DNA from 3 places in the Vibrio rumoiensis genome. Region 3 is predicted to be linked to each of the others. Evidence: riboswitches for the same ligand, from Rfam matches in the RefSeq annotation. Region 3 holds a riboswitch; each other region holds the start of a gene.
The links. A riboswitch is a leader RNA that binds a small molecule or an ion and turns the genes downstream of it on or off. The one in region 3 is predicted to bind thiamine pyrophosphate.
Positions count from the first base shown of each region.

Region 1 (10,264 bases), 250 kb from region 3:
TGGCTGAATAAATTATGCTCTTGAAACAACATCGATAATGGCCTTTGATGAGGCTGTAAACCAAGCACAGACAAACCATCGACTTTAATCTCCCCTTGCTTGGGTTCAATAAAACCTGCAATTAAACTGAGCAAGGTGGATTTCCCTGAGCCACTAGGTCCCATCAAAGCCATAATAGAGCCACGTTCTACCTGTAAATCAAAGTAAAAGGTTTCGCTTTGATAATCATAAATAATGTTTTGGATCTCAATAGCACGATTAGACATGGTCATTCTTCTTCATTAATTAACGACTACTTCGTTTAAACACGACATCAATCAAGCTAAAACAGATGACGCTAAACACCAACAAACACAGTGACACCATTGCTGCCGCTGGCATTTGATAACTACCAAGCAGTTGAAATAAATACAAAGGCAAAGTCGTAAAAGATTGATTACCAAACAGTGCCACTGCGCTTAAATCCCCCATCGAAAACATAAAACTGATCGCAAAGGCGTGAGCAATTGGCTTGTTAAGCGCTTTCCACTCGACCATTTTAAAACGAGTCCAGCCCATCATGCCTAGGCTTTGACATAAAAATTGATATTGCTGCGCGGTTTGCAACATCGGTTGCGACAAGGTTTTAATAATGTAAGGCAACGCCATTAAACTATTGACTAAAATCACCATCACAAAAGCGAGACTAAAGACGTCAACGTAATTACGCAGCAATAAAAATAATCCGGTACTAATTACAATCCCAGGGGTGACCAAAATAATCGTTCCCATCAATTCTAAACGCCCAGCGCGCTGACGTCGTCCTTTCAAGTGCCAAGCTCGACTCGTTAATAAAATCGCAATGCCCATGACTAAAGCAAGCGAACTGGCTAGCGTCGCCACTTTAAGCGAGGCCATTAACGCCTGCCAGAACTTGGCATCTTGTAGCACCATTAATGATTGAGGATTCAAGCCTTGCCATATCACCATCAACAACGGTGGTAGAACGAGCAATATTGCCGCCATGATCCAAATGCTATCCCAAATTTTCGCTGAGCGAGAATCTATCCATCGTGGTAAAACTTGCTGACTAGCCTGAGTAGAGGCTGGCAACGTCTTGGCCAAACGCAATAATAATAAACTTAACCCACCACATAACAACATTTGCCATAGCGCCAGAATCGCCCCCGCTTGCAAATCAAAATCAAACTTTATGGCTTGGTAGATGGCCAGCTCAATGGTGGTGGATTTAGGCCCGCCACCTAATGCCATGACGGTTGAAAAACTGGTAAAGCACAACATAAACACTAGGCCAGCAACATGCGGTAATTGCTGCCGCATGCGTGGCCATTCAACTTGGCAAAACTTCTGCCATCCATTCATTCCCAAATGAGAACACAATTTATGTTGCTCATTAGGGATCGACTCTAAGGCATGCAATAACAAACGACAGGCGTAAGGCAGGTTAAAAAAGACATGGGCAATTAAAATGCCATTTAGCCCGTAAATCGAAAATGGCAAACGCGCATCGAAGGCTTTAAATACCTCGGCGACTAAACCACTATTCCCTAAGATCGCTAAAATACCGAATACCCCAACCAACACTGGCAATACCAATGTTGAAGCGAACAGCTTTAATAACAGCGACTTACCTATAAATTCTCGTCGAGATAGCGCATGAGCCACCGGTATCGCGAAGCCAACACTCAGTAACGTAGAAAACACCGCCTGATAAAAGCTAAAAAAAGTGATATGTCGATAATAAGGATCCGATAAAATCCAACTGATATTCAAGCTAGGGGCGTGCTGAACCAACGCCCCTATGGTTGCGCAGACAAACAAACCGATAGTCAGCGCAACCGCAATACCGAGCTTAGGAACAGAAACATTAACCACGTTGCCAACCTGTTGTCGTCTTGAAAAATAAAAATCGATTCATGTACTTATTATGCTTTTATTGTGACAAAGCCATTTGCCATTCTCGCGTCCAACCTTTCAACTGTTTAGCCACCACTTCTGGCTCTAACGACAACATCTTGTTTGGCACCGTTAATTGCTCATAACCTTTTGGTAATTTAACGTCTGTCACTGGGTACATCCAATTACCGGTTGCCATTACCGATTGAAAATCATCCGTTAAGATAAAGTGCATAAACTCATCGGCCAACTTAGGATGCTTGGTACTTGCCACTTTAGCTGCCAATTCTATTTGCGCGTATTGGCCTTCTGAAAAATTAGCAGCAGCATAGCGATCATCATTTTCAGCAATAATGTGATAAGCCGGAGAGGTACTATAAGACAACACCATGTCACTCTCCCCTTTTAAAAACATCGGGTAAGAATCTGACCACCCTTTGCTCACGGTAACGGTTTTGTCAGCAATTTTCTGCCAAGCTTGCGCCGCATTATCGCCATACACCGCTTTCACCCACAGTAATAGACCTTGGCCGGTAATCGAGGTGCGTGGATCTTGATAGATAATATTGAAATCATCACGTTCCACTAATTCTTTTAAACTTTTCGGCGGATGGTTCATTTTGGTTTTGTTATAGATAAACGCGAAATATCCATAATCAAAAGGCACAAAATAAGGGTTATTCCAACCACCGGGAATAGTCACTTGAGAGGTATCAACATCATGCTTGGCAAGCAACCCTGTCTGCTGAGCTTGCGCCATAATGTTGTTATTTAGCCCGAGTACGACATCCGCCTTAGTGTTATTACCCTCTAAACGAATACGACTGAGCACCGATCCGCCATCATCCAAGGCGACGAAGTTCAAGTTGCATCCACACTGGCTTTCAAAAGCTTGTTTAATTTTAGGACCGGGTCCCCAATCAGAGGTAAAAGAATCGTAGGTATAAACGGTTAAGGTAGGCTTTTGATCAGCCATTACCGAAGAAGACAAAGCGGCAATACAAGAGAGCGAAAGAAAAGTAATAGCTTTAGATGTGAAGTTCACTAGATCAATCCTTATTTAGTGAGCGGCACAGGGAATAAGGAGAAAAGGAAACAAATCCTACTCAATTCCTACGCCAGCATTATCTGGTTCAGGTCACGGGTGTTATCTCAGCCAAATCACATGATTCAGCACCCCGATGAGTTGTATGGCCAAGTAATCTTATGGGACTCGTCTCTTGACGTTACTTGGGCATATAAATTGTAAGTTGTTGCTTAGCAGGAGGCGAGCAGTTCTCCGCGATTAATAACAATAATGTTAGCTAGAGCGTTGATCATAACCCCAACGAGGCACTAAACCTTGCTCGACACCTAAATGATCAAGAATTCTCGCCACCATAAAATCGACTAAATCTTCAATGGTTTTCGGCTGATGATAAAAGCCCGGCGCGGCCGGCATAATGGTGACACCCATTTGCGAAAGCTTGTGCATATTTTCTAGATGCAACGTCGAAAATGGTGTTTCACGTACCACCAGCAAAAGCTGCCCACGCTCTTTCATTACCACATCGGCAGCACGTTCAATTAAGTTATCCGACATACCGTGAGCAATCGAAGCCACACTCCCCGCAGAGCACGGACAGACCACCATTTGTTTTGGCGCAGCCGATCCTGATGCTACCGGAGAAAACCAATCTTCTTTACCGCAAACCACCAATTTCTCACTGCGACAATTAAGATGTTCAACCAACGCTTTTTGCGCAGCTTCCGGTCCACTTGGCAGTTTTAAATCATGCTCGGTAGCCATCACGACACGGGCAGCCGATGAGATGAGCAAATAAACGGTATAGTCTGCGGCTAACAAACACTCTAACAAACGCAACCCATAAGGCGCACCTGATGCGCCAGTAAACGCCAACGTGATCTTCTTTTCCACCAATTGAGACATAATATTTCCCTCAATAAAAAGAGACAAATTCAAAGCAAAAGGATCATAGTGATCTTTATACCTACCATGATCTTTTTGCTTATGATGATCTTTTTACTATTTTTGCTGTAAAGCTTGTAATAACTTGGCGTGGATCCCTTCAAAGCCACCGTTACTCATCACTAAGATCTGATCACCTGTTTGCGCTTGCGCCACGATATGCTCGACAAAACTGTCAATATTGTCATCGACATAACTTGGTTGTGGGCATTGCTGAGCCACCTCTTCTACCGACCATTGAATGTTACTTGGTTGATATAGGCAGACTTGATCTGCATGTTTAAAGGCGGCGGCTAACGTCTTCTTATGCACGCCCATTTTCATAGTACTTGAACGAGGCTCAAATACGGCAATAATTTTGCTATCACCGACTTTATTACGTAAACCTTCTAAAGTGAGATCAATCGCGGTTGGGTGATGAGCAAAGTCATCATAGACCTTAATGCCCTTCACTTCGCCTTTTAGCTCTAGACGACGTTTAGTATTGATGAACTTGCCTAATGCTTCACAAGCCAAATCGGGGGTCACGCCCACATGACGCGCGGCGGCAATCGCCATTAAAGCATTATTCACATTATGATCGCCGACTAAATCCCACACCACATCGCCATGATGCTGTCCATCTAAATACACTTGGAAGTGACTGCCATCTTTTTTCACTTTCTCGGCTTTCCAATGGCCATCGTCCCCAATGTATTCTAATTCGCTCCAGCAACCACGCTTGATAACATCTTTTAAGCCGTCATCATTGCTTGGTGACAGAATTCGGCCATTGCCCGGTACTGTACGCACTAAATGATGGAATTGGCGCTTAATCGCTTCCAGATCATCGAAGATATCCGCATGATCGAACTCTAAATTGTTCATCACCAATGTACGTGGGTGGTAATGCACAAACTTAGAACGCTTATCGAAAAAAGCACTGTCATATTCATCGGCTTCCACCACAAAGAACATGCTTTCACCTAAACGGGCCGACACGCCAAAGTTACCCAACACGCCACCGACTAAAAAGCCCGGTGCGTAGCCACAATCTTCTAAAATCCAAGACAACATACTGGATGCGGTGGTTTTACCATGAGTGCCAGAAACCGCCAGAACCCAACGATCATGCAGTAAAAACTCTTGTAGCCATTGCGGTCCAGACGTGTATTTAAGGTTATTGTTCAATACATATTCAACACATGGATTACCACGGCTCATCGCATTACCGATCACCACCAAATCAGGTGCAGGGTTTAGTTGTTCAGGATCAAACCCTTCAATAATTTCAATACCTTGAGATTCAAGCAATGTACTCATGGGTGGATAAACATTGGCATCACAACCCGTGACTTTATGCCCTAACTGACGAGCTAAAACCGCAGCGCCACCCATAAAAGTGCCACAAATACCAAGAATATGAATATGCATAACAGTGTTTCCAACCTAAATGCTAAGGGCTGTGACTCCTGTGAAGTCAACAGCCCATAGGGTCTATAAATAAATGTACGATTATTCCGCATAGTACCTCAAACCAGCGAAAAAGTATGGTTGATTTTCGAGGTAACCCTTTAGAAAACTTCAAATGTCACATTTGTGAAATTTCACAAGTTACTTCATTACCATTAAAAAGTTTGCCACCTTACAATGCGATAAGCCTAAACCTTACAGGCTTTATTACGCTTAACGACACTTTAAAAGGACAAATCATGTCGAACATGCGCACGCTTGGTGAATTTATCGTAGAAAATCAACATCACTTTCCCCATGCAAGTGGTGATTTATCATCTTTACTTGGCTCAATAAAATTGGCCGCCAAAATAGTCAACCGTGAAATCAATAAAGCGGGATTAGTCGACATTACCGGTTCAGTAGGCGCAGAAAATGTTCAAGGAGAAGAACAGCAAAAACTCGACCTGTATGCCAATGACAAATTCAAAGCGGCACTAGAAGCGCGCGATCAGGTGTGTGGCGTGGCCAGTGAAGAAGAAGATGAAGCGGTCGCTTTTAATAAAGATCTCAATAAAAATGCCAAATATGTCGTATTGATGGACCCACTCGATGGTTCTTCCAATATTGATGTTAACGTTTCAGTCGGTACCATCTTCTCTATTTATCGCCGCGTCTCTCCAATTGGTACGCCGCCTACCGAGGAAGATTTCTTACAACCTGGCCATAAACAAGTTGCGGCCGGTTATATCATTTACGGCTCATCGACCATGTTGGTTTATACTACTGGCAATGGCGTTCATGGTTTTACGTATGACCCATCCTTAGGTGTTTTTTGTTTGTCTCATGAACAAATGATGATTCCTGAAACTGGCACCATCTATTCGATCAATGAAGGCAATTACATTCGCTTTCCTACTGGGATCAAAAAATACATCAAATATTGCCAAGAAAATGTGCCTGAAGATAATCGCCCTTATACCTCGCGTTATATTGGTTCTTTGGTAGCCGATTTTCATCGCAATTTATTAAAAGGCGGGGTGTATCTTTACCCAAGCACGGAAAGTCACCCAAATGGTAAACTGCGTTTATTGTATGAATGTAACCCGATGGCTTTTTTGATGGAGCAAGCTGGCGGTAAAGCAACCGACGGTAAAAACCGCATCCTAGATTTAAAACCCACCGAATTGCACCAACGGGTTCCTTTTGTGGTTGGCTCACCACTGATGGTAAATAAAGTGGAAAGCTTTTTAGAGCAATATCCAGAATAACCGCTTGCCTTTGTAAGGGATAAAGATAAGAGGAACCTATTTCTCTTATCTTTTGCTTCTTGTCGCCCTAGCTAGCCATAATTTCCTTCGCATATTTTACCCAAGTTCTTTACAAGTCCATTACAAGTCACGGTATAATCAAAACGTTAATTTTAAATCTAAGTTATCCCAAGATAGCGAAACCGAGAAAGGAAGCCCAATGAGCTTGAATAATGTACCTGCGGGTAAATCACTACCAGACGATTTATATGTAGTAATCGAAATCCCTGCGAATGCCGATCCAATTAAATATGAAGTTGATAAAGACAGCGGCGCAGTGTTTGTTGACCGCTTTATGTCTGCACCAATGTTCTACCCATGCAACTATGGTTATGTGAACGACACATTATCTCTAGATGGTGACCCAGTAGATGTATTGGTTCCGACACCTTTTCCACTCATGCCAGGTTCTGTGATTCGTTGCCGTCCGGTTGGCGTACTTAAAATGACCGATGAGTCAGGTGAAGACGCGAAAGTAATTGCGGTACCGCACAGCAAGTTGTCTAAAGAATACGATCATATTCAAGACATCAACGATGTACCTGAGTTATTAAAATCTCAAATCACTCATTTCTTTGAGCGTTACAAAGACCTTGAAGAAGGTAAGTGGGTCAAAGTCGATGGCTGGGAAGATGTTGCATCAGCACGTAAAGAGATTCTAGAATCTCACCAACGCGCACAAAAATAAGCGTTTTTTCATGATGAAAAAAGAGCCCGTCCTGGGCTCTTTTTTTATGGATGAATAGCGAGTAGTAACACTACATTCCTCCGGCATGAGACTGAACTCCTGCCATATAATCTTGGCGGAAAAACGGATCGATATTATCGCAAATACCTCGATACGCCTGTCCGGTCGAACCTAGCCAAGAAGCATTCTGGCTACAATATTGTTTTTGTCCGGTCGCATAACCTTCTTGGTAAGCCATATAAGCTTCATCCGTTAAATTCGCCGAGCTTTTAGCAAGCTGATGTTGGCTATGTTCAACCAAACCTTTCGCGGCAGTTTGCTCACCATAACTTTGCCATGCTTGACTATCGGCAGTGTTTGGGGTGTCGCTATGATGAGATGCACAACCCGCCACAACCAATAGCGCAAATATTGCGAGGGCTTGTTTCATTACATTTATCTGTTTCATGTCTGTCTCCATTAGCAATAAAGGTGACTTGTTAAGTATAACAACGTATTTGCTGTACTGTTAAATACGCTTGAACGACAAGACAGTTCACTTTTTTAGCCAAAAGAATGGTCACCACGTTGACACCAATCACCAGAATGCAGCACTTTCTTCAATAAGCTTTTGTTTTGATATAGATATATCCAAGCGTGTCCGTATGGCGTATTGATTAACTCTCGATCATATTCATGGGGATAATCTTCCAATATATCCAATTGCTTCATAGTCTCGTCATCAACCAAATAAACTTCTGCGACTAAAGCTTGCTCACCTTTTATCGCCGCAGGATAAGGCCCTAAATCAAATAATTGAAATTGCGCTTGCGTGATAACTTTGCCTAAAAATTGGCTGTGAGATAATAAATGGTGATTCGACTCACCTTGACGTAATGTCCCGTAAACCAACACTTGATGTTGCATCATCTTCCTTTCCTAAGGACATCAATTAAAACTAAACTGGTAAAGGAAATCGACGGCACTATCTACCCCCGTCACCGCTTCGACATAGAAATCGGTGAGTAACTCATAACGCACGGTAAACTCCCCTAACGCATTAAAGATCCCAACACCATATTTCACTTGCAAGCCAGGAGCGATATACCCACTTACGGTTACTTGAGAATCATCACCAGAACCAGCCGTACCTAATTGTAAATCTTGAACCCCAAAAGCTTCGCCCAACTCCCCGACTAACTTACCGCTTTTCGCTAAACTCAAACCAATTAAAGCCGTCGTCATGGTACTGCCTCCGGCCCCATCTTCAATCCCTCGGCCTCGTAATAAATAAGATAGCGCATTCGTTTGTGACATTGATGGCTCAGAGAACACCGTCACTTCAGGTGCATCAGCAGGGCCACTCACTTGGATCCCAGCGATCACATCGTCTTGCGTATTCTCTGGATTACGGATCGCCTTAATCGCCACATAAGGTTGATCAGCAGGGCCATTCATCAAGATCTTACCTTCTTGGATAATCAAATCTTGACCAAAGGATTGGTAGTAGCCTTTTTCGATCCTCACTTCGCCTAGAATAAAGGGACCTTTATCTTTCTGAGAGACTTTCAAACTTCCCACCAAATAACCTTTTAAGCCAAAAGCGGACAAGCTCACATCATCACCAATATTGATAGTGACATCGCTCTCCAATGCCATTGGAAGACCATTATTCTCCTCTACTGGTTCTAAATTCTCATCAAGAATCACTTCATCTTTGGATACACCTATCGCACTCTCGGGTAAATCTTCAACCAATATCCTTCCCCAAGGGATATCAATATTACCGGTTATCTTGGCTAATTGAGGGGTTATCGAAATGGTTAAATCAGGCTTCACCTTCAGTGCCACCATTGGTGGAGATTCGACTTTCAGTTCATCCCCAAAAACTCTTAAATGGGCATTCCAATTATCACGTTGCGCCCAATTAGCATCCCCTTGTAACTGTAAATCACCATCATCAGTTTCTAATACACTACTCAAGGTCGCCGAATAGCCACTAAACTTCGTTTTGACTTCCCCTTGGTGAATATCTACAGGGAACATCGGACCTTCTAATTGGAAATCTTCAATATCAAAATTACCCAACACTTTAGGGTTTAAAATCGGCCCATTAAAATCAAGGTTAGAATTCACATTGGCATTAAGACGGTTTTGCTCTCCGAGTAAAGGTCGTAAAAAACCTAAATGAATGCCTTCGATAGTATTGTCACCATCAATCGACATCTGCTGAGCTTGAACATTAGGAATGGTGGCTTGGCCTTTAATTTGACCATTATTGGTTAATGCCAATAGCCAACTCATATCGAGCTTATTTTTCTGCAAATTAGCCGATAATTGAATCTTGTCCCAAGGAATGGTGAGTGGTGTATCCAGCTTCTGCACAATATTGCCTGAGGAAATATCCACTTTCACTTTGACTTGAGGGGCTTGATTATTCGCCCATTTCAACCAAGCATTCACGTTTAGCTCACCGTTAATCTCAGTATCTTGTGGAAGAAATATCGCCAATTCATCAAATGAAAATTGTTGCACCGACAATGTCGCTTCGCCATCACTGCCTGCTGAAAGATCCTTATCTAAACAAATTTTCGAGGGGAGGTGCTGCCAACAATGCGCTTGAACATCGACACGTTGAGAGGCCAATTGATAGCCAATCGCAACGGCGTGATCAATCTGCCACATAGGGTTGGTTTTTTTATTGGTATTCGGTTCCATTAAAGTAACCTGAGCCGACGTTAATTGCCCTTTCCAAGCTTGTTTAGGCTTATTGACCATGCCACCTTGTACTGCCATGGTGGTTGAAAATAAGTCCGTCATCATATCAAGATCAAGTTGATGCGACTTTTCATTGCCTTTGAATGCTAAGGTTAAATCTTTCAGTTGATGGTTTTGATATAAGCCACCTTGTGCACTCAAGCGAATATCGCCACTCGGTGCCGGCAATGGCGAGACTTGTCCTTTTAATAGCAAAGATTGAAGTTTGGCTTC
Region 1 is NZ_AP018685.1:344,297-354,560, reverse strand. It holds gene thiQ (thiamine ABC transporter ATP-binding protein) at 1-266, opposite strand, end outside; gene thiP (thiamine/thiamine pyrophosphate ABC transporter permease ThiP) at 286-1,875, opposite strand; gene thiB (thiamine ABC transporter substrate binding subunit) at 1,934-2,896, opposite strand; TPP riboswitch at 2,990-3,087, opposite strand; gene VRUMOI_RS01670 (flavin prenyltransferase UbiX) at 3,197-3,826, opposite strand; gene mpl (UDP-N-acetylmuramate:L-alanyl-gamma-D-glutamyl-meso-diaminopimelate ligase) at 3,923-5,278, opposite strand; gene fbp (class 1 fructose-bisphosphatase) at 5,557-6,567, shown strand; gene ppa (inorganic diphosphatase) at 6,767-7,294, shown strand; gene VRUMOI_RS01650 (DUF2799 domain-containing protein) at 7,365-7,742, opposite strand; gene VRUMOI_RS01645 (gamma-glutamylcyclotransferase family protein) at 7,838-8,200, opposite strand; gene tamB (autotransporter assembly complex protein TamB) at 8,222-10,264, opposite strand, start outside.
Region 1: another riboswitch for thiamine pyrophosphate. It lies ahead of thiB (thiamine ABC transporter substrate binding subunit); the one in region 3 lies ahead of thiC (phosphomethylpyrimidine synthase ThiC).

Region 2 (10,264 bases), on a different replicon from region 3:
CATCATTATCATCTGGGTACATTGATATACCAATACTTGCTGTGACACTTAACTGGATCTCATTAAATTTAAGCGGTGTTTCGATGGCCTCTAACATTCTTTGGGCAACATTAGCGATAACCTGTTTATCCGACACGTGGTTAAGCACAATTAAAAATTCATCACCGCCCATGCGAGCAATGGTATCTTCATCACGTACACAACGTCTTAAACTTTGTGCCACCGACTTCAATAATTCATCGCCGGCATTATGACCAAAGGAATCATTCACCGCTTTAAAACCATCAAGATCGAGAAATAACACCGCCACTTTACGATTATGTGCTTTTGCTGAAGCAATGGAATCGGTTAAACGCTGCATAAACAAGGTTCGTGTAGGTAACCCCGTTAATATGTCATGGTATGCCATATGATGAATTTTCTGCTTCGCCGCTTTTAAATCGGTAATATCTTCCTTTATCTTTACATAGTGTGTAATTTTCCCATTGGCTTGAACCATTGGTGCTATTGAAGCTAACTCCCAAAACAGTTCGCCATTTTTCTTTAAGCTCTTCAATTCGCCACGCCACACGTACCCATCTTCTAAACGTTGCAATATAACGGGCATCTCTTCTGCCATGACTTCTTTAGGATGAAGAATATCGATATTGGCACCAAACAACTCTTCCTTTGAATAACCCGTTTTCTTAATCAACTCTGGATTCGCATATTCAATCGTCCAATCACGATTCACGATCATAATAGAAGAGGCTGAATGTTCCATTGCCAATAAGTAAGAACGAAATTTCGATTCAAGAATTGAGTATGTTTGTAGAACCAAAGTGATCGCAAGGCCACTAATGATAAAAATGCTGCTTAAATACAAAATAGTTTCAGCTACACCACCATCCAGTGGTGCTTTTCCATTTGGATATAGTATCTCCATAATTCCACGCATCACATGAAAAAAGGCAAATAAACCAAAAATGATGGCAACAGGGTGACTGGATTTTTTACGTACTCGATTATTATCAGTGACCAGCGTAAAAACAATTGCAATACACACAGTGGCGACAAGGAAAGAGTACAGCACCGTTCTAATCGTTAAGCTTGGGTAGATGTAATAAAAATAATAAAATAAAAATGCCGTTAAAAACGTAATAACAAAATCATAAAAAATAAAAGGCTTTCGCTCCGTAAAAATACGAAGCCCATGGAAAATAAGCTGCATCCCTAACACAATGGCGGTGTTCACAACGACGATCGAAATGAACATTGGAATGTAACCTCGGGCAACGGTAAACACACTGCCTGCCCCAATCAGCGTGATCCCTAACGCCCAGTGGCCCACTCCTGTAGACTTTGGTCTGATTCTCCATAAAAAAGCTAAAACAATAGAAGCACCTATCGTGATAAGGCTGACAGCAACCAACAGTGTTCTATTATCCAATACGATCATAATAACCCATTATAAAAAATGAAGACGCGACAAATATTTGCCGCGCATTCTACTTGCTTTTAACCATTTCAAAAACAGATTAATTATTTACATTCCCTTTACAAAGGAGCTGGTTATAAAAATGTACAGATAAATATATTAATTATTAATAACTTACCTTATTTAACTCATTCAAATGTATATTTGTCTATACATAAATCATTCAATTAAATGACAAAATCAATAATATCCCAGTGAATTCATGCAGTAATTATTGATAATAGAAGGACAAGCGCGATCTAAATAAGAAAATAGTACCCACTGCTGATAAATGTGTTAGAGAAAGGCATTCATGCTGAAATAAAAATCAATATAAGAATGACTTTTTAATATAATGAGCTTTTGCAGAAGATTAAAGAGCTAACATATTTACCTTTTAGACACAAACCACCTCAAACTTGTGATCTTTATCACGCAAAGAGATCATTTTTTGTAACAAATGAAACGAGTTCTTAGTGAACTCTGCTAATCTCCGCTTCACTTTGAAATGTTGTACAAAGTATTCATATGGAGATCAGTTCATGACGAACGACAACAAAAACAAACGCTCACTTACGAGCAAAATTTTATTCGGCATGTTTGCCGGTATTCTATGTGGATTTTTAATTCGCAATTTCTTCTCTGGTAATGAATTCATCGACGGTTATATCGTTAATGGTTTATTCGATGTTGGTGGCAAAATTTTCATTGCTAGCTTAAAAATGCTAGTTATCCCTCTTGTCTTTGTTTCGCTAGTTTGCGGAACAAGTTCATTAAAAGACATTACAACGTTAGGACGCTTGGGTGGTAAAACACTTGCTTTCTACATCACAACAACCGCAGTTGCGATTACTCTAGCATTAGTGATGGGGATTTTCTTCCAACCAGGTGCCGGTGCCGATTTAACATCAGCGACCTCATTTAGTACAGCTGAAGCCCCGTCACTAGGTCAAGTTATCGTTGGCATGTTCCCAAGTAACCCAATGGCAGCAATGTCACAAGGTAATACCTTACAAGTTATCGTATTTGCCGTGTTATTTGGTATTGCGATTAGCCTTGCGGGTGAAGCTGGACAACGTGTTGCAAACTTCTTCAATGATGTGAATGAAGTGATCATGAAGCTTGTCACCATTTTAATGGAAGTGGCGCCTTACGGTATTTTCTTCTTAATGGCAAAACTATTTACTGGTCTCGGCTTAGATGCTATCGGTAACTTAGCAGCATATTTCCTTGTTTTGGTTTCCGCCCTGCTCATCCACGCATTTATCACTTACAGTGTTCTACTAAAAGTACTTTCGGGCTTAAACCCAATTGCTTTTTGGAAGAAGATGAAAGATGCAATTATGTTTGCATTTTCGACAGCATCTTCGAATGCAACCATTCCTGTTACGATGGAAACCGCGACTCATCGTTTAGGTGTGAGCAATAAGATCGCTTCTTTTACTGTTCCACTTGGTGCAACCATCAACATGGACGGTACCGCGATCATGCAAGGTGTTGCGACGGCATTTATTGCTCAAGCTTTCAATGTTGATTTGAGCCTTGGTGATTATGCGACAGTCATTCTTACAGCAACACTTGCTTCAGTAGGTACAGCTGGCGTTCCTGGTGTAGGCCTTATCATGCTGGCAATGGTACTTAACCAAGTTGGTCTACCCCTAGAAGGTATTGCACTGATAATGGGTGTTGACCGCTTACTGGATATGATCCGTACTGCGGTGAACATCACTGGTGATAGCGTTGTAACTTGTATTGTTGCTAAATCTGAAAATGAATTAAACATTGATACCTTTAATGACCCTAAAGCTGGTGAAATTGAGCTAGGTTTACGTTCTAAATCTTAACGCTTTCACTTAAGTCCAAAAGCCCTTAACTAGAGTTCATCGTTTGATACTGGTTAAGGGCTTTTTTACTAGGAATATTAAACAGTGAGCAGTACCTAAATTTTATTATTATTCTCGTGTTAACCTCATCTTTCTCTTCTTTTTTGTGACGCCAATCTATGAATCAAGAAACCAAAGCGACCCTTATTCTGATCTGTACCACTATCTTTGCAGGTCTCGGTTGGATATTTTCTAAGCAAGCGATTATGGGTCTCCCTCCTTTTGCTTTCATCGGAACTCGCTTTATTGCGGCCTCAATACTGTTATTCCCCTTTTGCTATAAACAACTCTTTAAATTAACGCGCACTCAAATAATAAATTCAGCCAGTGTTGGCATATTAATGTCATGCGCATTATTAACGTGGGTAACGGCAATCTCGGTAACCGATACGCTCGCCGAAGGGGCTTTTATTTCAAGTCTCGCCATGCTGTTTGCACCACTTGTGGGATGGGCTTTATTCAAACAAAAACCAATCCGTATGTTTTGGATTTCATTACCTTTTGCGATTCTGGGACTTGGTTTTTTGTCACTTTCTAATGGATATCATCATTCCCCAAGCCAGATTTGGTTTCTTATATCTGCATTTATGCTCGCTTTTCATTTTAACTTTAATGCGAAATATGCTCAGAGCGTTCCCAGCTTAGTACTGGCCTGTATCCAGCTCTTTGTGGTCGGTGTTATTGGAACGATAGCTTCACTGATATTGGAAGAGTGGCCAGAGCATGTTTCAGAAACCACCTGGATGTGGCTCGCCCTCAGTACCATTGTCGCCACTAGCTTACGTTATGTGATGCAAACCATGGGGCAAAAACTTACCACCTCAGGCAATGCAGCCATTATTATGATTTTGGAGCCCGTATGGGCGAGTTCATTAAGTGTGGTGTTTTATGGCGATGATATGCCAGCAGGAAAAGTAATTGGTTGTACTCTAATCCTATGGTCGCTCTTTGTTTACAGAGGTGGTGCTAAATTATTAGAAAGACGGCAACAGACGCTACCGCCTAAATCGAGTAAATAACTGCGACTGGTATATACCCAATTATTTTGGTTTGGTGGATGTAAGCAACAACGCTGCAGCATCAAGTGCGAAGAGTATAAAAATGATGAACGGGACCCGCGCCCTTACCTACATTAAGCTCATCGGCATGAGTTAGTGCTCTTGATAAATACTGCTTAGCATGTCCAACAGCTTCAGTGAGCTCAAAACCCTGCGCTAAATAAGACGCGATAGCAGAAGAAAGTGTGCACCCTGTTCCGTGAGTATTTTTGGTGACAATACGTTGGTGTGTATAGACCGCAGTTTGGTTTCTTTGAATAAGCCAATCTCGGCTTTCCTCACCTTTAAAGTGCCCACCTTTTAATAAAATATCTACGTTATGTAATTCTGAATGGGCTTTTAGCTTTTCAATAAACCCCTCAATTTCACGTTCTGACTTTGGTTCCGGCTCGCCAATTAATAAGCCCGCTTCGGGTAAATTTGGCGTTATGAGCCTTACTAATGGAATAAGCTTTTCTTTCAGCGTGTTAATGGCGGATAGTTGAATTAATGGGTCACCACTGGTGGCAACCATAACTGGATCTAACACCACATTCATTAAGTTATAGTGCGCTAACTTTTGGGCAATCACTTCAATCACACTACTATCATTAAGCATCCCTATTTTCACAGCTGCAATATTTATGTCTGAAAAGATGGCATCTAATTGCTGGCCAACAAATTCAGCAGAAACAGGGAAAATAGCATCGACACCTTGGGTATTTTGCGCAGTAAGAGCCGTAATCGCAGAACAAGCAAAACCACCAGTAGCAGAAATCGCTTTAATGTCGGCTTGAATGCCTGCGCCACCGCCAGAATCGGAGCCGGCAATGGTTAAAACATTAGGAATTTGAGGGGGAGATGTGTGGTATTGTTGGGACATAACATACTTCCTTATACGTGTGGAAGTAATATACATGCAGAGATAGAAGAGCGACCTACCACACGTTAATATTAGTTCCCTACGCCAGTGTTAATTGGATCAGGTTCAACGGGTCTCACAATTGTGATCTCAGCCTAATGGCTCCCCGACTAATGAAGCCTAATCTAAAGATTTGCCTCCATAATGTAAAGGCTAAATTAATTCACTTGTATTAAGCAATCATTAAGTTTCATTCGTTATTCTAGTGACTTCTATTTATTTGCCACTGTTAAGGAAACGCTATGGACATCACCTCTCCTTTTTTTCATTACTTAAAACAGCATCAATCAACTGCCATTCGCCACCTACATCTAACCGTGATGATGCTAGTACTCCTGGAAGTGTTACTCAGCAATATTATGCACGTGAATAAACAAGGAGAAATCGGTCAAAGCACGTTAGAGTATTTGGGAACATGGGCACATATCGTAGTCGGTATCAGTCTCGTGTTCTTTGGAAGCCTTTTTATTGTCGTCGCCTTTAAACAACGTGGATTTAAATATTACTTTCCATATCTTTGTAACCAGTGGCAACCGTTAAAATCTGACATTAAATTGCTCACTCAATTGACCTTGCCAGAATCAAAACCCTACGGTATTTCTTCTTGTATTCAAGGGTTGGGACTCGGTGCTTTATGTCTTGTTTATATAACCGGTATCAGTTGGTTTATCAGTTGGAACTTAAACCTCACTCTTGCGCCTAACCTATTACACTGGCATAAAACCTTAACAGGATTGGTTGAGGCTTACTTAGTTGGCCATGGTGTGATGGCAATCGTTCATATTTACAACCCGCTCAAACTAAAACGAGAAGTAATCAACTAACCCATTAACCAGAATAGGACGCATTGAATGGACACATGGCTGCTAGAACATCAAACCCTACTTCGAGCCAGTGTCTTTTTCATGGTCTTTGTTGTCATGGCCGGTTGGGAGCAGTTGGCCCCGAAAAAGCATCTCAGCCAGCCTAAATGGTATCGCTGGATAAACAATTTAAGTTTGGTGTTTTTTAATAGCTTTCTATTACCTTTCACTTTGCCATTTCTAGCGGTGGCAATGGCTTATCTTGTCGAAAGTCAGCAGCTCGGCCTTTTCTATTGGTTGAATACACCGACATGGTTCAACCTCATCCTCAGTCTTATCTTATTGGATATGATTATTTACTGGCAGCATCGACTATTCCATCGAATTCCCCTGCTTTGGCGTTTACATCGCGTTCATCACGCCGATCAAGATATCGATGTCACCACCGGTTCTCGTTTTCATTTCATTGAGATTTGGCTTTCAATGCTGATTAAACTCGTGACGATTGCTGTATTAGGGATTTCTCCTCTAGCTGTTTTTGTATTCGAAGTCATCCTCAACGCCAGTGCAATGTTTAACCATAGCAATATTTCACTGTCTCATCGTATTGATCAGCGTTTAAGGAAATGGATCGTCACGCCAGATATGCACCGAGTGCATCATTCGATTCACCGAAATGAAACTGACAGCAATTACGGGTTCTGTTTATCCATTTGGGATCGTTGGTTTGGTAGTTATATTGACCAACCGAAAGAAGGACATCAAAAGATGGTGATTGGGATTTCTTTGTTTCGAACGCCTCAAGAGCAATCGCTATGGCGGATGTTATTGCAGCCATTTAGAAAACAATAACGCAAGCCGAAGCCTGCGTTATGAATTCTTATATATTATTTGACCATCATGAAATCGATCTATTGGTAATGTTCATACATTTTATCTAACGAAATAGATAAACCATTCTCTGTCACTACCCGAACATGCTTATGGGTAATCTCGCGGATATTAGACACTCCACAAGAATGCGCCATAATGCCTAAACTGTAGTTGATGAAATGATTGTAATTCGCCACACGTTCAGTTTTATTCGTAACATCTAAACCTTGTTGACGCTTCACATCTTGTGTTGCGATGCCGGTTGGGCAGGTATCTTTGTTACACTGTAATGATTGAATGCAACCCAGTGCAAACATATAACCACGAGCACTGGTCACAAAATCGGCCCCCAGCGCAATCGCCCATGCTACTTTGGACGGTGTGATAAGTTTACCCGATGCAATCACTTTAATTCGATCGCGCAACCCATGATGCTGAAGGCGCGAAACCACATAAGGTAAGCTTTCTTTTAAAGTTAAACCGACGTAATCCATCAAAGGTTGCGGCGCGGCTCCAGTTCCGCCATCTGCGCTATCAATGGTAATAAAATCTGGGGCGCTTTCTTCACCGCGATGCTTAATCGCTTCTAACAATTGGTCAATCCACTCATAAGCACCGATCACCGCTTTAAAACCGACAGGCTTACCCGTCGTCTTTCGAACAAACTCAACCATATCTAATAAATCAGACACATTACGAATATCAATATGGCCATTTGGGCTAATCGAATCTTGCCCTTCTGGTATACCACGAATGTGAGCAATTTCTGCTGTCACTTTTTTACCGGGCAAAATACCACCTTTACCCGGCTTCGCACCTTGACTCATTTTAATTTCAAACATGCGAACTTGTTCATGAGATGCCGCTTGTTTCAGTTTTTCAGCACTTAAATGGCCAAGTTCGTTACGGACGCCATATTTAGCTGTGCCAATTTGCACCACTAAATCAGCTCCACTTTCTAAATGATAAGAAGTGAGCCCTCCTTCTCCTGTATTCATCCAACAACCTGCTTTCTTCGCTCCTTGAGATAACGCACGTACTGCAGGCTTAGAGATCGCGCCATAGCTCATGCCTGAGATATTGAATATGGATTTTGTGGTGTACGGCTTTTGGGCATAAGGGCCAATCGTTACTTCACCAGGTTCGGTAGCATCTTGATCTAAGGTGGGAAATGGGCAATTCATGAATAAAATGGTGCCCGCAGGATCAAGATTTCGTGTTGAACCAAAGGCTATGGTGTTATCGACATTTTTAGCCGCACGATAAACCCAAGAACGCTCAGCTCGGTTAAATGGCATTTCTTCACGATCCATCGCAAAGAAATACTGACGAAAAAACTCACCTTGTTTTTCAAAGAAATAACGTAAACGACCAATAACGGGATAATTATGGCGAATCGCATGCACATGCTGTTTTTTATCTACGATATACATATAAACCAGCGCAACCACAGATAACGCCAGTAAGACCATAAAAAGACCGGCAACCAGATCGACGATAAAAGAAACACTCTCAGCCATTGGTACTCCCTTAAATATTTTCAAAGTAAAAATATGGTGTGCAGCCGTTTTAACATGCTCAGATATTTATAATTGTGAACAAGCAGGAATAAACATCACAATTAATCATTGTTAATTGCAATTTAATCAAAAGAACTTAAGCCAGCGTAATAGAATGAACTCCAACACGAATGTGACACCAAGCCCAGCACAAAAGATAAAGAACGCTAATGGGTTATCTACCCCAGGAATACCGCCAACATTAATACCCAGCAGGCCAGTTAGAAAGCTCACGGGTAAGAAAATGGCGGCAATTACGGTAAACAAATAGGTGTTCCGGTTCATTTTCTCGGCTTGTTCTTGCTCTATATCCGCTTTGATCAATTGAATCTGTTCAATATAAAAATCAATCGATTCATTAATCCGAATCACGGTATCCAAGGCATTGCGCATTTTGAGTTCCACATCTTCCATTTCTGGATGGTCAATCTCTAAGAAATCATCGTGCGCATAACGTTGCGGCTTCATAAAACGGCGAAGTTTTAGTAAACGCTTATGAATGATATGCAGATCGCTGTTTTTACCATCGCCTTCTTCAATTTCAAATAGTTGCTCTTCAACCTCATTCAAAAAACCGGCAATGTTTTGGTTTAAACCTTCAATAATGGACAGTAATAAACGAGCGGTGCTTTTCGGGCCTTTCTGTTCACGTAATGCTTGGCGAATGCCAGTAATCGCTTTTGAGGAAATTTTACGCGTGGAGATCAGCGTCCCTTTATGCCAAAGAATTCGAACACTGAGCATGTCATCAGGCTTTGCGCCCTCATTTAAGTTAACGCCACGCATGATTAATAGAAAAGATTGATCTTCAAAGATCTCAAAACGAGGGCGAGTATCATCGGCAAGCAAACTATCCACTACACCGCTTTCAAAATCATTGTCTAGTAGCCATTCACGTAACGCGCCCGCCTCACGCTGACAGTGATACCAATGATTTTCTTTTAACATTTCTAACGGTTCTTGTGGCTCAACCAATTGGGCTGGTTGGGTTGAAAAATCCCACTGTTCAATCAAAAAGCTGTGTGACATATTACCTGCTCTCACTTTTTCTATTGTCTTCACTTATTTGATGTTATTAACGCAGAGGTTACATAAAGGTGCAAGAAATAGTTATGCTATGAAGCACTTACTCGTACAATGGTATCAAAATATCAATTTAGCATTGTTACCGCGCCATTAATGACAATACGCTTGCAAAGGAAGCCATCAAGCTATGAAAAAACTCATTATTCGAAAAATAAAAATAGGCATGCTGTTTGTGATCCCTTTGGTGATCGCCTGCTGGGTTGTCAACGCCGTCGTGACTTTCATGGATAAAACTGCCAGCTACTTTTTACCTGATAGCCTACACCAAACATTAAGCAATATATGGGGCTTTGGTTTAATTACCGCGATTATCTTAATGTTCATTATTGGCATTATCTTTGACGGGAGTTTACAGCAACGCTTTTACAGTTGGTTATCCGATAAAACCATTAACCGTATTCCGGGTTTTGGTATTATTCATAGCTCGACCAAGCAAATCATGGAAGCTTTGACCTCCGATGAATCGCCATTCAAAAAACCAGCTTTCGCCCGTTCATGGTCTGGCCCCAATTCAAAAGAAATCGTGTTTGATTTAGGCCCAACCTGGATGATCCCAAACCAAAGTGGCGAAATGTTTTTAGGGCCTGATGGTGAGTTTTATCCGGTTCCTGAAGAAGGCTATCGAGTCGTTTTTGTACCGCAAGC
Region 2 is NZ_AP018686.1:658,738-669,001, forward strand. It holds gene VRUMOI_RS15440 (sensor domain-containing diguanylate cyclase) at 1-1,438, opposite strand, end outside; gene VRUMOI_RS15445 (dicarboxylate/amino acid:cation symporter) at 1,999-3,300, shown strand; gene VRUMOI_RS15450 (DMT family transporter) at 3,459-4,358, shown strand; gene thiD (bifunctional hydroxymethylpyrimidine kinase/phosphomethylpyrimidine kinase) at 4,420-5,259, opposite strand; TPP riboswitch at 5,319-5,417, opposite strand; gene VRUMOI_RS15460 (cytochrome b/b6 domain-containing protein) at 5,541-6,122, shown strand; gene VRUMOI_RS15465 (sterol desaturase family protein) at 6,162-6,953, shown strand; gene VRUMOI_RS15470 (FMN-binding glutamate synthase family protein) at 7,013-8,494, opposite strand; gene VRUMOI_RS15475 (zinc transporter ZntB) at 8,621-9,562, opposite strand; gene VRUMOI_RS15480 (DUF502 domain-containing protein) at 9,747-10,264, shown strand, end outside.
Region 2: another riboswitch for thiamine pyrophosphate. It lies ahead of thiD (bifunctional hydroxymethylpyrimidine kinase/phosphomethylpyrimidine kinase); the one in region 3 lies ahead of thiC (phosphomethylpyrimidine synthase ThiC).

Region 3 (10,264 bases):
TCCACTAAACGCTAACCCAAAGCTGTTTGCTCAAATCCTCCGATGGATTGCCATCATTATTCCTGTTGCATCTGTTATCGGTGCGCTTAATGCTTTTTTCTTATGGATACTCTCTGAAGCGACTGCAATTCGTGAAGCGAATATTTGGCTTCTTTATCTATTGCCATTTGCAGGTTTAGTTATCGTTTATTTATATAAAGAATTGGGGAAAAACTCTGACGGTGGGAATAATCTCATAATGGATGAGATACATCAGCCTGGAGCAGGTATACCAACAAGAATGGGGCCTTTAGTTTTATTAACAACAGTGATTACCCATTTATTTGGTGGTTCTGCTGGGCGAGAAGGGACAGCTGTACAGATTGGTGGTGCTGCTTCTAATTATTTTGCCAAGTTATTTAAATTATCTGAATCCGATAAACGATTGTTATTAATCTCAGGTATTGCGGCGGGGTTTGGTGCAATTTTTGGCACCCCTTTGACTGGTGCAATTTTTGCGTTAGAAGTACTCGCTATAGGCCGTTTAAAGTACGATGCTATAGTTCCTGCTCTCTTTGCTGCCATTGTTGCAGATATGGTCTGTACGGCTCTAGGAGCTCACCATACCCACTATCGAATAGACTTTTTAGAGTCATATCAGTTACTTGACCATGTTGTGAAAGTCGACCCATTGTTATTGCTTAAAATCTTAGTTGCTGGTATTGGATTCGGATTAGCTGGTTATCTTTTTGGTGAGTTAACTCATTCGTTAAAGGACTTCTTTAAACTGACTTTGAAAAATCCATACTTGATAGTGTTTGTTGGCGGCATCCTAGTGATTTTAATTACTAAGCTTATTGGTAATTATGACTATATAGGCTTAGGTGTCTATAGCTATCGCGAGGGTGGGGTGAGTATTGTTTCAGCTTTCCATCAAGGTGGGGCTGAATGGTATAGCTGGTTATTTAAATTAGTATTAACGGCTCTTACTTTATCGGTTGGTTTTAAAGGCGGGGAGGTTACGCCATTATTTTTTATTGGAGCCACGTTAGGTAATACTTTAGCTTGGGCTCTAGGTGCGCCACCTGAATTGTTCGCCGCGTTAGGTTTTATCGCGGTGTTTGCTGCTGCAACCAATACTCCGCTTGCTTGTACTATCATGGGGGTAGAGCTATTTGGTTCAGAGTACATTTTATATTTTGCCGTTGCTTGTTATACCGCATACTATTTTAGTGGTCATACAGGCATTTACTCTTCACAACGAATTGCAGTACCTAAGTTATTTGATTTAAAAGAGACATCTAGATTTGATGGCAAAATTGGTCAATTACGAGAAACACAATCAAGTTTATTTGCATCATTAGTTAATAGATTAAAAAATAAATAATATATGAGCTGTTAGTTATCAACTTTGTGAATAATAAAGGTTGATGATTATAATTTGAGCGAATATACTTTTCCTACTTGTCGGAGTGCCATAAGGCTGAGACCGCTATGCGGGATCCGTTGAACCTGATCAGGCTAATACCTGCGAAGGGAACGAGAGAAGAGTAATCTATTCACATTACCCCTCTATTTGTGTATCTGTTTCTACAGATCCGCTCTTGTGCATCAAAATCCGTCAAGCATTTACCCTTCGGGGCTTCTAACTCATACAGTTAAAGGAAAATGCTATGTCGTCAAGTCGTAAACAAGCCAGAATGGACGCTAAGAATTTTATCGATTCTCTGTCTGTACAACCGTATCCCAATTCTCAAAAAGTTTATATTCAAGGTAGTCGCTCGGATTTACGTGTTCCGATGCGTGAAATTAGCCTTTCTAACAGCTTGGTAGGTGGTACGAAAGATAACCCTATTTTAGAGCCTAATGAACCTATCCAAGTTTATGATACCTCTGGTTTTTATACTGATCCCAACTATCAAATTAACTTATATGAAGGGCTTCCTAAGCTAAGAACCTCTTGGATTGAAGAACGAACGGATACTGACATTCTTGACTCCGTCAGCTCTGCCTTTACGCAACAGCGTTTGGATGATGACACGTTAAATGACCTTAGGTACGGAAACTTACCTCCAATTCGTCGAGCGAAACCTGGTTGTTGTGTAACGCAATTACACTATGCAAGGAAAGGTATCATTACCCCTGAAATGGAGTTTATCGCAATACGTGAAAATATGGGGCGCCAGAAATTTGCTGATGAGCAATTGAATCAGCAGCACCCGGGGCAAAACTTTGGTGCACATTTACCTCAAGAAATTACCCCAGAATTTGTTCGTCGTGAAGTCGCAGAAGGGCGAGCAATCATTCCATCCAACATCAACCATCCAGAATCTGAGCCGATGATTATCGGCCGTAATTTCTTAATTAAAGTGAATGCAAACATTGGAAATTCATCGGTGTCATCCTCTATTGAAGAAGAAGTAGAAAAGCTGGTTTGGTCGACACGTTGGGGAGGCGATACCGTAATGGACCTTTCTACTGGGCGTAATATTCATGAAACTCGTGAGTGGATTCTGCGTAATAGCCCGGTGCCAATTGGTACAGTCCCGATGTATCAGGCATTAGAAAAAGTAAACGGAGTTGCTGAAAATCTTAATTGGGAAGTGATGCGCGATACTTTAATTGAGCAAGCAGAACAAGGCGTAGATTACTTTACTATCCATGCTGGCTTATTACTGCGTTATGTCCCTATGACAGCAAAACGAGTTACCGGTATTGTCTCGCGCGGCGGCTCAATTATCGCTAAGTGGTGTTTAGCTCATCACCAAGAAAGCTTTCTTTATACTCACTTTCGAGAGATCTGTGAAATTTGTGCTCAGTATGATGTTGCTCTTTCTCTTGGTGATGGTTTGCGTCCAGGTTCGATTGCTGATGCTAACGATGAAGCACAATTTTCCGAGTTACGGACTCTAGGTGAACTGACTAAGATTGCTTGGGAATATGACGTTCAAGTTATGATAGAAGGCCCTGGCCACGTTCCTATGCACATGATCAAAGAGAACATGGATGAGCAATTGAAGCATTGCCATGAAGCGCCGTTCTATACATTAGGTCCACTTACTACCGATGTTGCACCGGGTTATGATCATATCACTTCTGGTATTGGCGCTGCGATGATTGGTTGGTTTGGTTGTGCCATGCTTTGTTATGTCACACCCAAAGAACACTTAGGTTTGCCAAATAAGGAAGATGTGAAAACAGGCTTAATTACTTATAAATTGGCAGCACATGCAGGCGACTTAGCGAAAGGCCACCCAGGCGCTCAAATTCGTGATAATGCGTTATCTAAAGCACGTTTTGAATTTCGTTGGCATGACCAATTTAATCTCTCGCTCGATCCAGAAACCGCATTGGCTTTTCATGATGAAACATTGCCTCAAGAGTCTGGCAAAGTTGCCCATTTTTGTTCTATGTGCGGACCGAAATTTTGTTCGATGAAAATCTCTCAAGAAGTTCGTGAATATGCCAAAGACAGTGATCAAGTTTTAGCAGATCAAGCTATTGAGGTGAAAATGGTCGGTGACCCACGTGAAGGAATGAAAGCTAAATCACGTGAATTTCTTGAAACTGGCTCAGAGCTTTATCATCCCGCAATACAAACAAAGGATAAGGTATTGGCAGAGCAAGAGGATAAGTCATGAATACGCTTATCTTTAATGGAGCTAAGGAACCTTTACTTAAACAGCAACTTCAATCTTGTATGGAAGCGGCTCAGCAAGCTGGATTTACGCTTCCTGATGTAGCGTTTTCAGAATTGCCAGCAATCGGTGACTTATCGACAGTGGTACATTTACCATCTGGTCCCAAGGTGATCTCTGCAGCATTTGGTATTGAGAAGCGAATTAAAGGCAGCGATGTTGCTTTGTGTTATCAGAATGAAGTAGATGCATTACTTGTTACTGAAGACGATGTTAGCTTAATTTCGGTGGCAGTAAATAATGGCGACATACTTACTGATAAAATCAGGCTGAAAGGTGGGGTTTCAGTTGATTTACATACTGTTAATTTAAAGTGGAATCATGAGTCGACTATTCGTCATTATTGTTGGTTCATCATGGCTTTGGGCTTAAGTTTCACTTTTGAAGATGCCTCTATTATTGCAAATGCTGCAGTGAAACAATACCAAAGTGTTTCACGTGAAACATGGCCGGTTGATGCTCACTTCTTCCCACAACTCGCTCAAGAAGCCACATTTCAAGCCTGTCCTACCTTCAAGTTTATACCACCGGCTATTGGCTTATATCCAGTAGTTGACTCGATTGAGTGGATCGAAATATTACTTAAACATGGTGTTAAAACGCTTCAGCTTAGAATGAAAGATTCGTTGGGCTCAGATATAGAAGCCAATATAAAGCATGCGATAGCACTTGGCCGAGACTATAACGCGCAGTTATTTATTAATGATCATTGGCAACTTGCTATCAAATATAAGGCTTATGGCATTCACCTTGGACAGGAGGATATGGAAGTCGCCGATTTACAGGCGATTCGCCAAGCAGGTCTACGATTAGGTATTTCAACTCACGGCTATTATGAAATTTTGCGAGCCAAGCAGTTGAAGCCTTCTTATATTGCTCTTGGGCATATCTTTCCAACCACGACGAAACAAATGCCATCGCAACCACAAGGACTGAATAAGTTATCGCTGTACCAAAAATTGATTGGTGATGATTTTCCTACTGTAGCAATAGGAGGGGTGAATTTGAATAACGCACAAGATGTTTGGCAAACCGGTGTGAATAGCTTAGCGGTGGTCCGTGCTATTACACAAGCAAATGATATACAATTGACGATAGATTCTTTCTATCAAATTATGGCTTCACCACGAAGTGATAAGGCTATTGTTTAACAGCTAATGAGTAACAAGGGAAAATAATGAACGACCAACAATTCCAACGCTATCAAAGACAAATTATGGTTCCAGAAGTATCGGAAGTGGGCCAAGAAAAATTGATTGGTAGTAAAGTGTTGTTGGTAGGCTGTGGTGGCTTAGGCTCGGCTGCAGCTCTTTATCTCGCCGGTGCGGGAATCGGTTCATTAGTCGTCGCGGATGGTGATGAGGTTGACTCCTCCAATTTACAGCGTCAAGTTATATACCGTGAATCTGATATTGGAAAGAATAAAGCGCAAGCGACTGCTGAACAATTAAAGCAATTAAATCCTAATTGCAAAGTTCGTTGTGTGAAATCTTTTCTTGCCGATGCTCAGCTGAATTTAGAAGTGATGCTGGCGGATGTAGTATTAGATTGCAGTGATAATTTTCCAACTAGACAGGCAGTTAATAAAGCCTGTCATGACGGAAAGACCCCATTAATTTCAGGTTCGGCGATCGGCTGGATCGGGCAATTAATGAGTTTTGACTTTAAGCACCATTCATCCCCTTGTTACCGTTGTGCTGTGCCATATCAAGATAATAGCGCAGGTTTGAAATGTTCAGAATCGGGAGTGATTGGCCCGGTCGTCGGTACGTTAGGTAATTTACAAGCGCTTGAGGCGATCAAATACTTAACTCAAAACGATAAACTAAAACCTGCGTCTCTTAATTTATTTGATGGGCAAACGCTATCTTGGCAGAAATTTAATATTGCCAAAGATTCTGAATGCCCAGTTTGTGGAAGCTGATTAGAACCGATCAGTCTCCACGAAGAAGGATCTGAGGAGACACCATGCAAGTCACGGTAAACCAACAAGTACATATTTTAGAGAAGAACCAAAACAAGCTGATTCAATTACTGTCTCAGTTACTGCTTAATCAGCAAGGTATTGCGGTTGCTATTAACCAAGATGTCATTCCTAAAACCCAGTGGGCAGAGACGACGCTCGCTGAGGGTGATGATGTATCGGTTTTCACTATGATCGCAGGAGGCTAATATCATGAATGTTATTCAAGATTCATTAGTCATAGCCGATCGCGATTTTCATTCTAGATTGTTTACTGGTACCGGAAAGTTTGCCAGTTCGAGTCTTATGTTAGATTCGCTTCAACATTCCGGATCTGAGTTAATAACCTTAGCGTTAAAGCGCTTAGATTTCCGCCAACAAACAGACGACATTCTACAGCCACTATTAAAAACCAATGTTCAACTCTTGCCGAATACTTCTGGTGCTAAAACAGCAAAAGAAGCGGTCTTTGCTGCACAATTAGCACGTGAGGTACTGGATACACCGTGGTTGAAATTAGAAATCCATCCTGATCCTAAATACTTAATGCCAGATCCGATTGAAACTCTAAAAGCAGCGGAGCAACTGGTGGAGCTTGGCTTTATTGTCCTACCTTATTGCCATGCTGATCCCGTGTTATGTAAACGCCTCGAAGAAGTAGGTTGTGCCGCCGTTATGCCATTAGCGGCACCGATTGGTTCCAACAAAGGTTTGGTATCGGAAGATTTCCTCAAGATTATTATCGAACAAGCGAACATACCTGTTGTCGTTGATGCTGGGATTGGCGCACCTTCGCATGCGGCTTATGCTATGGAGTTAGGTGCTGATGCAGTCCTGGTCAATACCGCAATTGCATCATCAGCTAACCCCATACAAATGGCGCAAGCTTTTAAACTCGCAGTGCAGTCTGGGCGTCAGGCTTATCTAGCTGGCTTAGGTAGTGTGAGCCAACAAGCAAGTGCTTCAAGCCCACTGACTGCATTTTTAGGGTAGGTGAAGATGACTTTTACAGACGTATTTAAAACCCTAGATTGGGATGAAGTTTACTTATCCATTCGCAGTAAAACAGCTGCTGATGTTGAGCGAGCTTTGGCAAAAAACAAGCTGGGCCTAGAAGACTTTAAAGCACTCATTTCGCCTGTGGCCGAATCTTATGTTGAACAAATGGCGCAACGTTCTTATACGCTTACTCGGCAGCGTTTTGGCCATAATATTCATTTTTATATTCCATTATACCTTTCAAATTTGTGCGCCAATGCGTGTACTTACTGTGGTTTTTCTATGGAAAATAAATTGAAACGTCGAACGCTAAATCAAGCTGAAGTTGAAGCTGAAGTTCAAGCGGTAAAAGCGATGAGTTTTGATAGTGTGTTATTGGTTACTGGGGAGCATGAAACCAAAGTTGGTATGAATTATTTTGCTGAGATGCTGCCTATCATAAAGCAAGAGTTTTCATATTTAGCGATGGAAGTTCAACCTTTGGACCAAGATCATTACAGTGAATTAAAATCCCTAGGGTTAGATGCGGTGATGGTCTATCAAGAAACTTATCACCCAAGTACTTATGCTAAACACCATTTGAGAGGTAATAAGCAGGATTTCTATTACCGGCTTGAAACTCCAGATCGGGTCGCGAGAGCGGGCGTTGATAAAATTGGAATAGGAGCACTAATTGGTTTAGAAGACTGGCGAACAGATTGTTTATTTACAGCTGCGCATTTACAGTATTTAGAGAAACAATATTGGACGTCTCGGTATTCGATTTCTTTTCCAAGATTGAGACCATGTGAAGGGGCATTACAACCAAAATCGGTGATGACTGATAAACAATTAGTACAACTTATTTGTGCTTTCCGTTTGTTTAATCATGAGGTCGAGTTGTCATTATCAACACGCGAACAACCAAGTTTTAGAGATAACGTATTGCCTTTAGGAGTGACTCATATCTCGGCGGCTTCAAAAACTCAGCCGGGTGGTTATGCGAACTCTGATGTTGAATTGGAGCAATTTGCTATTAGTGATGAGCGTTCAGTGGAAGAGGTTATTAAATCTGTTCGTCAACGCGGTTATGAACCCGTATGGACTGATTGGCATCACGCTTATTCCGGATGACTTTGTAAGCTAGTCTCAAATGGTTTCACGTGAAACAATAAAGCCCGATTCGGTTGGTATCGAAACGGGCTTTGTTTTTATTTAGCCTCAAGTGCGGTACTGAGTGATTTCAAGTTACTTACCACTGAAGATATTTATAATGACCAAATTCTATTGATCAAATCGCTAAAGTAGCCTGCTTTAACCATTCTTTTACCTCATCATCAACGAATGGGCTGACATCATTCCATACTTTTTGATGGTACTGATTTAGCCAATCTATTTCGCCAGTAGTTAATAGATTACGCTCAATAGCTCTCACATCAATTGGACAACGCGTTAGGGATTCGAAGCCAAGAATAGATAAATCACCTTGCGTTTGTTTCTCTGTGACTAACTCAAGGTTTTCAATACGAATGCCAAACTCGTTAGCACGGTAGTAACCCGGTTCATTTGATAACACCATCCCTGCTTGTAGAGCGACGCCATTGTAAGCAGGAGAAATACGTTGTGGTCCTTCATGAACACTTAAGAAGTGACCAACACCATGGCCAGTACCATGATCATAATTATAGCCTTCTGCCCATAGATATTGACGAGCCAACACATCAAGCTGACTGCCAGTAGTTCCGACAGGAAAGCGCGCGGTTGCCAATGCAATGTGTCCTTTGAGTACCAATGTGAATTGCTGCTTCATAAATGTCGAAGGCTCACCAATTGCAACGGTGCGTGTGATATCTGTAGTACCGTCTGGGTACTGGCCACCGGAATCGACAAGATAAAGTGAGTTTAATTCCAGCTTACCAAACTCTATTTGATCGGCGTGATTGTAATGACACATTGCCGCGTTACTTCCTGCGGCTGAAATGGTATCAAAACTTAAATCGGCTAATGACTCATCTTGTTTACGGAAATCATGCAATTGGTTAGATAGGGTATCTTCATCGTGCAAGCGACCGGCTTCAACTTCAGAATCAATCCAGCATAAGAACTTGGCCATTGCCACACCATCTCGCACATGACAATTAATCATGCCTTGTGATTCGGTTTTGTTTTTAACTGCCTTAGGGAGTAAACATGGATCATTACTAGCAATAATATGAGCATGGTTGCTTTGTAATACTTGGCTGAACCAGGCGTTACTGCTATTCGGGTCGACTATAACTTTTTTTCCAGCTAGTGAACTAAGCGATGCTTCAAGTTGAGAAGGTGACGAGATGGTTACCCCTTTACCAACATGCTGTCCAAATTCAGAAGGAATGCGTTCTGGGTTAATAAATAACTCTAAGCTGGAGTCGGCATGTAAAATCGCATGGCATAAAACCGCAGGTAAGCGCGGTACATCGAGACCACGAATATTGAGTAACCAACAAATAGAGTCTATTTGAGTCAATAATGCTGCATCGGCATTTTGCTGGCTAATGAGTTGTGCAATATTGTTACGTTTATCTTGTGAAGGCTGGCCAACGATGTCTAATGGCATTAAACGTAATGGTGATTCAACGGTTTGAGGGCGATCAGACCAAAGCATATCAATCGGGTTGCTTTCGACATCAATCATCTCAATTTGCCCATCGAGTTTATTTTGTGCTGCTTGATACCAAGTGGCGGAATGCATTTTAGGATTAATGGCTAAACGACTACCCGCTGGCATATTTTGTTGCAGCCAAGTAATCGGTGGCTCTTGAATAAAATGATGATAACTAAATAGCTCACCAGGAACTTGCTTGGTGACTTGAACGGTATAGCGGCCATCAACAAACATCGCTGCGCTATCTTGAGTAATGACCGCCGCGCCAGCAGAACCAGCAAAACCGGTTATCCAATGCAAACGTTCATTATGAGCGGGAATGTATTCTCCTAAAAACTCATCTTCATGTGGAATAATGATCGCGTCAAAATCATGTTGAACGAGCCACTGACGAAGTTGCTGGACACGCTCTGAAATAGCTTTATGCATCTGAATCATCCTTTTTGATTTAACGGTCTATGCCGAAATGCTATCAACATTGTCATTGATGTAATGGCTTAATACTACCATTGGAGTTTGAGTGTGTAATCTAATCCCGTTGAAATGTGCCAACTAAGGTAATGTTTCACGTGAAACCTTGTGGACAGGTTTGGAATAATGAGTGAGAAAAAGAGGAAAAATAAACGGTGGTCATATCAATTTCACTGGCTGGTCTTTTAAATTGTCATTAATAACCAAAATAGCAGTCCTAAACGGTATTTTTTGTTTTGCTTAACCATCATTCAGGCGTATATTTACTTCTGCTTTTTTACATTTCCTTCTTTGAATCACTCGGAATATAAAACAATCTATGTCACTAACTACTTATGAGATGGCTCGTATTTTAGAGCAATTGGACGAAAGCCCAGAAAAAGTTATGTTTGGTAAACTATTAACTGAGCTAGGCAATCAAAGCCAAGAAAGAATTCGTAGCGCAGCGAAACAAGTACCACTTGAATTATTAAGAGATATTATTTATCAGTTTCAAGTTATCGCGGATTCACGCAAGGGCGAACAAGTGCA
Region 3 is NZ_AP018685.1:90,451-100,714, forward strand. It holds gene VRUMOI_RS00450 (voltage-gated chloride channel family protein) at 1-1,366, shown strand, start outside; TPP riboswitch at 1,438-1,535, shown strand; gene thiC (phosphomethylpyrimidine synthase ThiC) at 1,653-3,620, shown strand; gene thiE (thiamine phosphate synthase) at 3,617-4,828, shown strand; gene VRUMOI_RS00465 (HesA/MoeB/ThiF family protein) at 4,852-5,601, shown strand; gene thiS (sulfur carrier protein ThiS) at 5,646-5,849, shown strand; gene VRUMOI_RS00475 (thiazole synthase) at 5,854-6,633, shown strand; gene thiH (2-iminoacetate synthase ThiH) at 6,640-7,752, shown strand; gene VRUMOI_RS00485 (aminopeptidase P family protein) at 7,910-9,691, opposite strand; gene tsrA (H-NS-like global regulator TsrA) at 10,053-10,264, shown strand, end outside.